Regions from separate parts of the Paenibacillus sp. FSL R10-2736 genome, predicted to be linked through region 2. Evidence: predicted binding sites of a transcription regulator. Region 2 holds the regulator's gene; each other region holds the start of a gene.
The links. The regulator Rex, encoded in region 2, represses fermentation and respiration genes when NADH is low (regulators of the CRP and FNR family bind a similar motif). The targets are predictions, from matches to a motif close to TTGTGAAATATTTCACAA.
Positions count from the first base shown of each region.

Region 1: a site for Rex is predicted at 1,030-1,047, ahead of nirB (nitrite reductase large subunit NirB). Genes of this name have one in related genera too.
Region 3: a site for Rex is predicted at 1,496-1,513, ahead of NSQ73_RS29965 (cytochrome ubiquinol oxidase subunit I). Genes of this name have one in related genera too.

Region 1 is NZ_JBBOBN010000001.1:2,193,070-2,196,353, forward strand. Features, by position in the region: gene ric (iron-sulfur cluster repair di-iron protein) at 1-102, shown strand, start outside; gene NSQ73_RS09105 (hypothetical protein) at 246-947, shown strand; gene nirB (nitrite reductase large subunit NirB) at 1,151-3,284, shown strand, end outside.
Region 2 is NZ_JBBOBN010000001.1:2,461,065-2,464,348, forward strand. Features, by position in the region: gene dinG (ATP-dependent DNA helicase DinG) at 1-828, shown strand, start outside; gene NSQ73_RS10390 (redox-sensing transcriptional repressor Rex) at 1,048-1,701, shown strand; gene NSQ73_RS10395 (amidohydrolase) at 1,688-2,989, shown strand; gene NSQ73_RS10400 (cell wall elongation regulator TseB-like domain-containing protein) at 3,016-3,284, shown strand, end outside.
Region 3 is NZ_JBBOBN010000002.1:433,553-436,836, reverse strand. Features, by position in the region: gene NSQ73_RS29980 (trypsin-like peptidase domain-containing protein) at 1-485, shown strand, start outside; gene NSQ73_RS29975 (cold-shock protein) at 880-1,080, shown strand; gene NSQ73_RS29970 (cold-shock protein) at 1,173-1,403, shown strand; gene NSQ73_RS29965 (cytochrome ubiquinol oxidase subunit I) at 1,627-3,015, shown strand; gene cydB (cytochrome d ubiquinol oxidase subunit II) at 3,019-3,284, shown strand, end outside.

The DNA of each region.
Region 1 (3,284 bases), 270 kb from region 2:
ACGACTTACCGCCTGACCTATGCACGCCTTGAGGAGCTGGAAGGTATGACCTTCGAGCATGTGCATCTGGAGAACAATAACCTGTTCCTGCGTTATCAATAAAATGTAGTACTACGGAAAGTCCCTCCGGGGACTTTTTTGTTATATAGAACGTAAGGTTCAGAACAGAAATAATTTGAGAACAGGTCTTCTATGCGGTATCCTTAAAGAGTCAGGGATATTACATAAGAAGGCGGTGCCGTGGAATGTCCACGAAATGGATGGGGCGCTTACTGCTGTGCCTTGTTTTTATAATTACAGCCAGCGGCTGCAGCTCGGTTCTGGGACCGGGGAACACCGGCGGCAGCGCCGGAAGCGGAAGCACAGGACTATCTTTTTCAATTCTGGTGGGTGAACGTGAAATGGCCGGAACCTCCGGCAGACTGCTTAACGAAGCTTATATAGAAGGTAATTCCATCATAGAACTGCTGAGAAAGAGCGGGATCGTTACTTTTGCTGCAGACGGCTATAGTATTCTTGAGGTCAATAGGGTTGCGCTTAGTCAGGATATGATGTGGGAAGTACAAGTGAACAGCAAGAAACTTACGGACTGGAACAGTACAATTGAGGCTGGAGCGGCTATTGTCTTCTCGGCGAAGCCGTCCGCAGCCGGAGCGTTATTTCAACCGGTTATCCTTACGGTGAACGGCGGGAGCGAACAGCCTGAGCTGACGCATTCGCATGTGCTGTCCTTTACGGAAGATTTGTCAGTGAAGGGACTTATGAAGAACAGCGGGATGATTAAGCTGGCAGAAAATAACAAGACAGTTCTCACCGTAATGGATTACACACCACTCAGCAGTGAGGAATGGAAACTGAAGGTTAATGACAAAGCGCTGCTGGGCAACGGTGTGGATATGAAGCTCAGACCGCAGGACAAGCTGGAGATATCACTGGTTCTGAAGTAATTACGATAACGGAATCCGTTTAGCGGATACAAGGATTTCTGTGCCGAGAGCGCGGAGGTCCTTTTTGTGTGTCTAATACTTTATGTGAAATGTTTCACATTTAATGTGACTGGAATCACAAATGCCGGGGAATTTTGGGCAGTATAATTTCACTATAAAGCAAGTTTGTGAAGGAATATGAGTTTTGAAGGAGGGTCCTACCAGTGACAGCGAACAGAGAAAAGTTAGTGCTGATTGGCAATGGCATGGCGGGTGTAGGCACTATTGAACAGATTTTAAAGCTGGGCGGCGCTTATGATATCACGATCTTCGGCAGTGAGCCGCATCCCAATTACAACCGGATTATGCTGTCCTATGTTCTCGAAGGCAGTAAAACCATTGAAGATATTATCCTGAATGACCGTCAGTGGTATGCGGATAACAATATTACCCTCCATACTGGAACGACTGTTACCCGGATTGATGAACAAACCCGGCAGGTGATTACAGATAACGGACAGGCGGTTCATTACGACAAGGTTATCATTGCTACGGGTTCTAATTCGTTCATATTACCTGTTCCGGGCAGTACAAAGGACGGGGTAGTCGGCTTCCGTGATATCGCAGATTGCGATGCCATGCTGGCCGCAGCGGAGCAGTACCGCACGGCAGCTGTTATCGGCGGCGGTCTGCTTGGTCTTGAAGCAGCCAAAGGCCTCGTGAATCTGGGGATGGACGTTACCGTTGTGCATCTGCTTGAGGATCTGATGGAACGGCAGCTGGACCGTACGGCATCTTCCATGCTGCAGGCGGAGCTTGCGCGTCAAGGTGTGAAATTCGCCATGGGCAAGCAGACGGTCGAATTGACTGGAGAAGAGCGGGTTACCGGGCTGCGCTTCAGTGACGGCAGTGAGTTGCCCGCAGAATTTGTGGTAATGGCAGTCGGAATTAAACCTAATGTTCAGCTTGCCAAGGATAGCGGCATCGAGGTTAACCGCGGGATTGTCGTCAATGACTATCTGCAGACCTCCATGGCTAACGTGTATTCTGTCGGTGAATGTACGGAGCACCGGGGGACCTGCTATGGTCTGGTAGCGCCGCTTTTCGAGCAGGGGATGGTACTGGCTAAGCATTTGTCTGGTGTGCAGACTCCGGGATACGAAGGTTCGGTTGTCGCGACGAAGCTCAAGATTTCCGGTGTTGATGTTTTCTCGGCCGGAGAGTTCACCGAAACAGCGGAGCATACCGTCATATCCGCCAAGGATGAGTGGAAGAGAACCTATAAGAAGATTTTGCTCAAAAACAATATTATTGTCGGTGCGGTTCTGTTCGGTGATGTAACGGAATCAGCGAGCCTGCAGAAGCTGGTGAAGCAGGGAACAGAAATGACCGATGAGATCTATGGAGAGGTCATGGGCACAGGCTGCTGCGGCGGAGGCGGAGCCAAGAAAGGTCTATCCGTTGAAGCAATGGCCGATGAAGAGATTGTCTGCGGCTGCAACGGGGTTACCAAAAAGGCGATTGTTGATGCCGTTACGGAGAATGGCTTCACTACAGTGGATGAAATCAAAGCCTGCACCGGAGCTACCCGTTCCTGCGGCGGCTGTAAGCCAGTTGTTGAGCAGATTCTGCAGTTCGTATTAGGGGACAGCTTCCAGCAAAGCGCCAAGCAGGGGATCTGCAGCTGCACCCCGCTTAGCCGGGATGAGATTGTAGCCGAAATTACGGCTAAAGGGCTCAAAACCACCAAAGAAGTTATGCATGTGCTGGACTGGAAGCAGCCGGAAGGCTGTTCTAAATGCCGTCCTGCTGTGAACTATTATCTGGGTATGATCTATCCGGACACCCATGAGGACGAGAAGGAATCGCGCTTCGTTAATGAACGGATGAGCGCTAATATTCAGAAGGATGGAACTTATACGGTTATTCCGCGGATGTACGGAGGGGTTACCACTCCCGAGGATTTGAAACGGATTGCCGATGTTTCCCTGAAATATGATGTGAAGGTTGTGAAGGTGACCGGCGGGCAACGTCTGGATCTGATCGGTATCAAAAAAGAGGATGTACCGAAGGTGTGGGAGGAGCTGGATATGCCGTCCGGCTATGGCTATGCGAAATCCCTGCGCACTGTGAAGACCTGTGTAGGTTCGCAGTTCTGCCGTTTTGGCACACAGGATTCCATGGGCATGGGCGCTATGCTTGAGCGCAAGTATGAGCGCCTGGATATGCCGGCCAAGTTCAAAATGGCGGTTAACGGCTGTCCGCGTAACTGTGCAGAATCCTGCACGAAGGATATCGGCATTGTCGGCAATGACGGCGGCTGGGAAGTATTTATCGGCGGAAACGGCGGCATTAAGC
Region 2 (3,284 bases):
CTCAGGGAGCTGTTCTTCGACAAGAAGAAGAGTATCATCCTGACCTCGGCCACCTTGTCTGTGGATAAGTCATTCCAGTTCATGATAGATAATCTCGGTCTTGGTGAGGCTGCAGAGCAGGGCCGTCTGATGACAGCCCTGCTTCCGTCGCCGTTCAAATACCGTGAGCAGGCACTGCTTGTCATTCCCCGTGATTTCCCGAGTGTCAAGGGAAGCATAGGGGATGCCCGCTTTGTGGATACACTGGTCCATTCTCTGGCAGAAACTGCCGTGGCTACCCGCGGGCGGATGCTGGTGCTCTTCACCTCCTACAAGATGCTGCGCCAGGTCTATGATCCGCTGAAGGAGGCCCTGGCTTCGCAGGATATCGCGGTGCTTGGACAAGGCGTAGAAGGCGGCAGCCGGAGCAAGCTGATCCGGCGGTTCCAGGACAGTACAGCGTCTGTCTTACTGGGTACGAGCAGCTTCTGGGAAGGTGTAGACATTCCCGGGGAAGCTTTGACCTGTCTGGCCATTGTCAGACTTCCGTTCCAGCCGCCTAATCATCCGCTGGCTGAAGCGAAGTCGGAGCTGCTCCAGGCACAGAAGAAGAATCCGTTCATGAAGCTGTCCGTCCCGCAGGCCGTAATCCGCTTCAAGCAAGGCTTCGGGCGGCTGGTCCGCACCGCGCAGGACCGCGGAATCGTTATTGTATATGATACCAGGGTAATCGAATCTTATTATGGGAAGTATTTCCTGTATTCGCTGCCCGGCCCCAAGATGGAGCATATGCTGACGGATCAGATCGTTCCGCGGATTGCAGAATGGCTTGAAGAAGGCGGGGTTTAATAATCCGTCTCCGGTTGATATTATGTATAAGTAATTATTGTTCTGAAGTCCCGTGCTCCACTGCTGCTGCCCAAACGGGCAGTAGTACCCGGAGCACGGTTCCTATAACCGGCTTATCAAGCAGCATATGCTATCAAACCTAAGTGAATGCTTACGAAGCGAGTTTTGCGAAGTTGAATCAAGCAGCATATGCTATCAAAACTTTAAGGAGGAGAAAACATGAAATCGGATAAAATATCGGAGGCCGTCGTTCGCAGACTCCCAGTGTACCTGCGTTTCCTGAACGATCTCCAAAAACGTGAAATCTCAACAGTTTCTTCTCAGGAGCTGGGACAGAAGCTCGATCTCAACCCAGCCCAGATCCGCAAGGACCTGGCTTATTTTGGTGATTTCGGCAGAAAGGGCATTGGGTATGATGTCTCTTATCTGATTGAGAAGATCCGGCATATTCTGAAGCTGGACCAGCAGATTAATGTAGCTCTGGTAGGTGCAGGTAATCTCGGCCACGCCTTGTCGAATTACAATGCCTACTTGAAGGATACGATGAAGATTACAGCTGTATTTGATGCTTATGAGCCTAAGGTAGGCCAGCAGATCAACTCGCTGACTGTTCAGCCGATGAGTGAGTTGGGGGATACCATCCGTGCACAGGGCATCCGCATCGGGATTATTACAGTTCCGGACAGTGAAGCACAGAACGTTGCTGACATTCTGGTAGATTCGGGCATTGAGGCGATCCTGAATTTTGCCCCTGTAATTCTTAAGACTCCGGCCAATATCCGGATTCATGCCGCCGATTTCACTACGGATTTGCAGAGTCTGGCTTATTATTTGCATGACGGAAAGGACGAAGCTGAAGATGAGCAGCAATAAAACCATTATTAAAGACGGCCGTTTTCTGGTACCTGGCAGTGATAAGCCGGTGCTGAGCGGTTTTATGACCATCGAAAATGATCTGATTACTTACATAGGTGAAGATAAGCCTGTAATTGAAGAGGATGCCGAGGTTATTGACGGCAGCCGGCTGCTGTTCATGCCGGGTCTCGTCAACACCCACGGCCATGCGGCGATGTCACTGCTGCGCGGCTACGGCGATGATATGGTACTGCAGGCTTGGCTGCAGGAAAAAATGTGGCCGATGGAAGAGAAATTCACCGGTGATGATGTGTACTGGGGAACCTCTTTGTCCGTTCTTGAGATGCTGAAGGGCGGCACTACGACCTTCCTCGATATGTATGACCATATGGACCGGGTTGCTGAGGTTACCGAGCAGTCAGGCATCCGTGCAGTACTTATGCGCGGTGTTATTGGCCTGTGCCCTGAAGAGGTGCAGAATCATAAACTGGCGGAAGCGATTGCTTTTGCCCGGAACTGGCATGGCAAGGCTGACGGCAGAATTACTGCAATGCTCTCGCCGCATGCGCCTTACACCTGTCCTCCGGAGTTCTTCATGAAGTTTGTCCAGGCGGCTCATGATCTTGATCTGCCGATGCACACGCATATGTCCGAAACGCGTCATGAGGTGGAGCAGAATGTGGCCGATTACGGCCTGCGTCCGGTCGCTCATCTGGAGAAGCTGGGAATGTTCACCCGGCCGTCCCTGATCGCCCACGGTGTTCATCTGAATGATGAAGAGATTGAGATTTTGGCCCGCCACAATGTTGGCGTATCCCACAATCCCGGCAGCAATCTGAAGCTGGCCAGCGGAGTAGCCCGTGTTCCTGAGCTGCTCAGAGCAGGCGTTAAGGTCTCCCTGGGTACGGACGGTGCAGCAAGCAACAACAACCTGGATATGTTCGAAGAGATGCGTCTGGCCGCGTTGATTCACAAAGGCGTAAGCGGTGATCCAACAGCAGTACCGGCTCCAGAGGCGCTGCTGATGGCGACCGAATATGGTGCACAGTCTATTTTCCTGAACCAGGTAGGCCGGCTTGCAGCAGGGATGAAGGCCGACTTCATTGCGATTGATATTGATCAGCCGCATTTGCTGCCGCATACCGATCTTTTGTCCCATGCGGTATATTCAGCCAGTGCCAAGGATGTGGAGCATGTCTGGGTGAACGGCAAACAGATTGTGAAGCACAGACAATGTCTGACACTAGATGAAGAAGCCATCCGCCGCAAAGCGCAGGAAACGTTCGAGGGGCTGCTTAAACGGTAATACAGGTTATATGGAAAGGAAGCTGCATGTTGAAGAAGAGGAGAAAATGGCTTCCGCTGGGGATTTCCCTGGTTCTGCTCCTTCTGTTCGGACTAAGCCAGTTTTATGCCTACATTATGAAGGATCAGTGGAACGAGCGGAGTGAAGCCAAAGAGATTGCCAGAGCGCGCGCCGGCTTAACTGAGGTATCCAAAGCACAGAAATCCGTCTGGGATGAAAATGCGATTTACTGGGTGCTTACCGGAAAAAATGATGCAGGAACCGAGCTGATGGTTTGGGTCCGCTTTACCAAGGA
Region 3 (3,284 bases), on a different contig from region 2:
AAGGCAACAGCGGAGGCGCACTGGTTGACCTGGACGGCAAAGTGATCGGCATCAACACGATGAAGATTTCGGATACGGGTGTGGAGGGGCTGGGATTCGCGATTCCTGCCAACCATGTAATGGAGACAGCGGATGAGCTTGCGGCTAACGGGAAAATTGCCCGTTCCTACCTGGGCGTGTACTCTGTAGATTTGAATAATCCGTATGTACCGCTTGCTGAAGACCAGCGCAAAGAGCTTAACCTTCCAACTACGGTAACCGACGGGGTTGTAGTATTGGATGCAGTGGGTCCGGCTAAGGATGCAGGCCTGCAATTCAATGATGTAATTACCAAGTTTGATGATAAGTCGATTACATCCACCTTGTCCCTGCGCAAATATCTGTACGACCATACCAAGATCGGGGATGATCTGCAAATTACATTTTACCGCAATGGTGAAGTGAAGCAGGTGACGGTACAACTTCTTGAGAAACCCGAGGAATAAAACCGGAAGCCGCCGTATATAATAATAAGGCAGTCAGGATAACGGAAACGGTTCATGCCGTCCTTTTATGCAAAATTTAAGAGGACGGAGCCCGTTTCAAGTCCAAATTAATGGGGTAAACAATGATATCGGCTATAAATATTACTATTTAGACCAACTGGTAACCCTTACATTGGGAAGAAGACCTTATAAGGGAAAAAACGGAGAAATTCGGATGGGACAGCTTGCCTTTGTTAATAAGGTGTGGTAACATGAAATTATTCATACAATTGATACCTAATTCTCGCATTGAAAAGGGCTGTCAAATGAATCACAACCTTTCTCAATGTGTGAATTTTTTCTTTGTCTGAAGATAAAAAGAACATATTAATTTAAATTTGTGGAGGTAACACACATGCAAACAGGTACAGTTAAATGGTTCAACGCAGAAAAAGGATTCGGTTTCATCGAAGTTGAAGGCGGAAGCGACGTATTCGTTCACTTCAGCGCAATCACTGGCGACGGCTTCAAAACTTTGGACGAAGGCCAACGCGTTGAATTCAACGTTGTTCAAGGCAACCGCGGACCACAAGCCGAAAACGTTGTAAAACTGTAATTAATAGAAGGTGCCGTCCCCGCTTGTGAAAGTTGGGACGGTCTTTTTTTATCGTTACTCAGCTTGTAACATAAAGGAAGGGAGGAACGGCAATGAACTACCGGAAGAAGCCTTTGGAGGAAGTACCGGAAGAAAATACCGCAATATGGGCCTGTACCAACGATGGATGTAACGGATGGATGAGGGATAATTTCGCATTTGAGCATGCGCCTTCTTGCCGTCTCTGTCATTCCCCGATGGTTCGTAGCATGAAGATGCTGCCGCAATTGCTTAATTCGAATGGCGATCTCAAATCGCTTAAGAAAGGTATTTCCATTACCTAAACCAATGCCTTTATGAACCAAGACAACTATAAATGATGGACAAATCCAAGACGGTGAAACCGTCTTATTTTTTTTGCTTTCTTTATGTAATATTGTGATATTTGTCACAAATTTATTGAATTTCATGCTCAAACAGGGTGTATAATGTGATAATTATCACACTTTAGGCCCTGAAAATTTGACAGAATAGACATATCGAATGGGGAGAAGGAAGGGGAGAAATATGGATACAGTAATGCTGTCGCGTATACAATTTGCGTCGACGACGATTTTTCATTATTTCTTTGTGCCGGTATCAATCGGACTAGCGCTCTTAATTGCTATTATGGAGACCATGTACGTTAGAAAAGGCAATGAAGAGTACAAAAGAATGGCGCAATTCTGGGGGAAGCTGTTCCTCATTAACTTCGCAGTAGGCGTAGTGACAGGGATATTGCAGGAGTTCCAGTTCGGAATGAACTGGTCTGACTATTCGCGCTTCGTCGGTGATGTTTTTGGAGCCCCGCTAGCTATTGAAGCCTTATTGGCATTCTTCCTGGAGTCCACGTTCATCGGAATCTGGATCTTCGGCTGGGATAAGGTATCCAAGCGTATTCATCTATTATCGATTTGGCTGGTAGCCTTCGGAACGATGCTCTCGGCATTCTGGATTCTGGCCGCCAACTCGTTCATGCAGCATCCGGTAGGTTTCCAGATCAACAACGGACGGGCTGAAATGAATGATATCTTCGCACTGATTACAAACGGTCAGCTGCTGGTGGAGTTCCCGCATACAGTGCTTGCCGCATACGCTACAGGCGCATTCCTGGTAACGGGGATCAGTGCTTATAAATTGCTTAAGAAGCAGGACGTGGCCTTTTTCCGTAAATCGTTCGAGATCGCGGCCATTGTCGGTATTATCTCTTCATTTGGCGTAGCTGTTGCCGGACATGCCCAAGCGCAGTATCTGGTTGAAACACAGCCAATGAAGATGGCTGCTTCTGAAGGGCTATGGGGTGAGAGCGGCGACCCGGCGCCATGGACAGTCTTTGCTAATATCGATACAGAGAATCAGACCAGCAGCGGAGAGGTGCAGATTCCGTATCTCCTCAGCTTCCTGTCTTACAGTAAATTCTCCGGTGAAGTTAAGGGTATGCTGGAGCTCCAGAAGGAGTACGAATTAGCGTATGGACCTGGAGATTATATCCCGCCTGTCAAAACAACCTTCTGGAGCTTCCGGATCATGGTTGCGGCAGGCTCGCTAATGATTGCACTTGGTGTGTATGCCATCTACCTCATGTGGCGCAAGAAGATGGACAAACCCAATACCTGGTTCATGCGGTTCATGTTCTGGGGGCTGCTGCTTCCACCGATTGCCAACACGTCAGGCTGGATTATGACGGAGATCGGGCGTCAGCCATGGACAGTATTCGGACTTATGACTACGGAAGACAGTGTATCACCTAATATTACAAGCGGACAGGTGTTGTTCTCGGTGATTTCGTTTACCGCAATCTATGCCATACTGGGTGCGGTAATGATCGGCCTGTTCATCAAGGTTATCAAAAAAGGTCCTTATGCTATGGATAACGAACACGGTGAATCCCACGATCCGTATAACAAGGAGGACTAACCCATGTCACTTAATGAATTATGGTTTCTGCTGATTGCGGTGCTGTTTGTCGGGTTCTTCTTCCTTGAAGGCTTTGACTTCGGTGTAGGAATGGAGACGCAGATTCTGGCCAAGAATGATACAGAGCGCCGGATACTGATTAATTCCATCGGTCCGTTCTGGGATGCGAATGAGGTATGGCTGATTACGGGAGCGGGCGCGATGTTTGCCGCCTTCCCGCATTGGTATGCGACGCTGTTCAGCGGATTCTATATCCCGTTTGTGTTCGC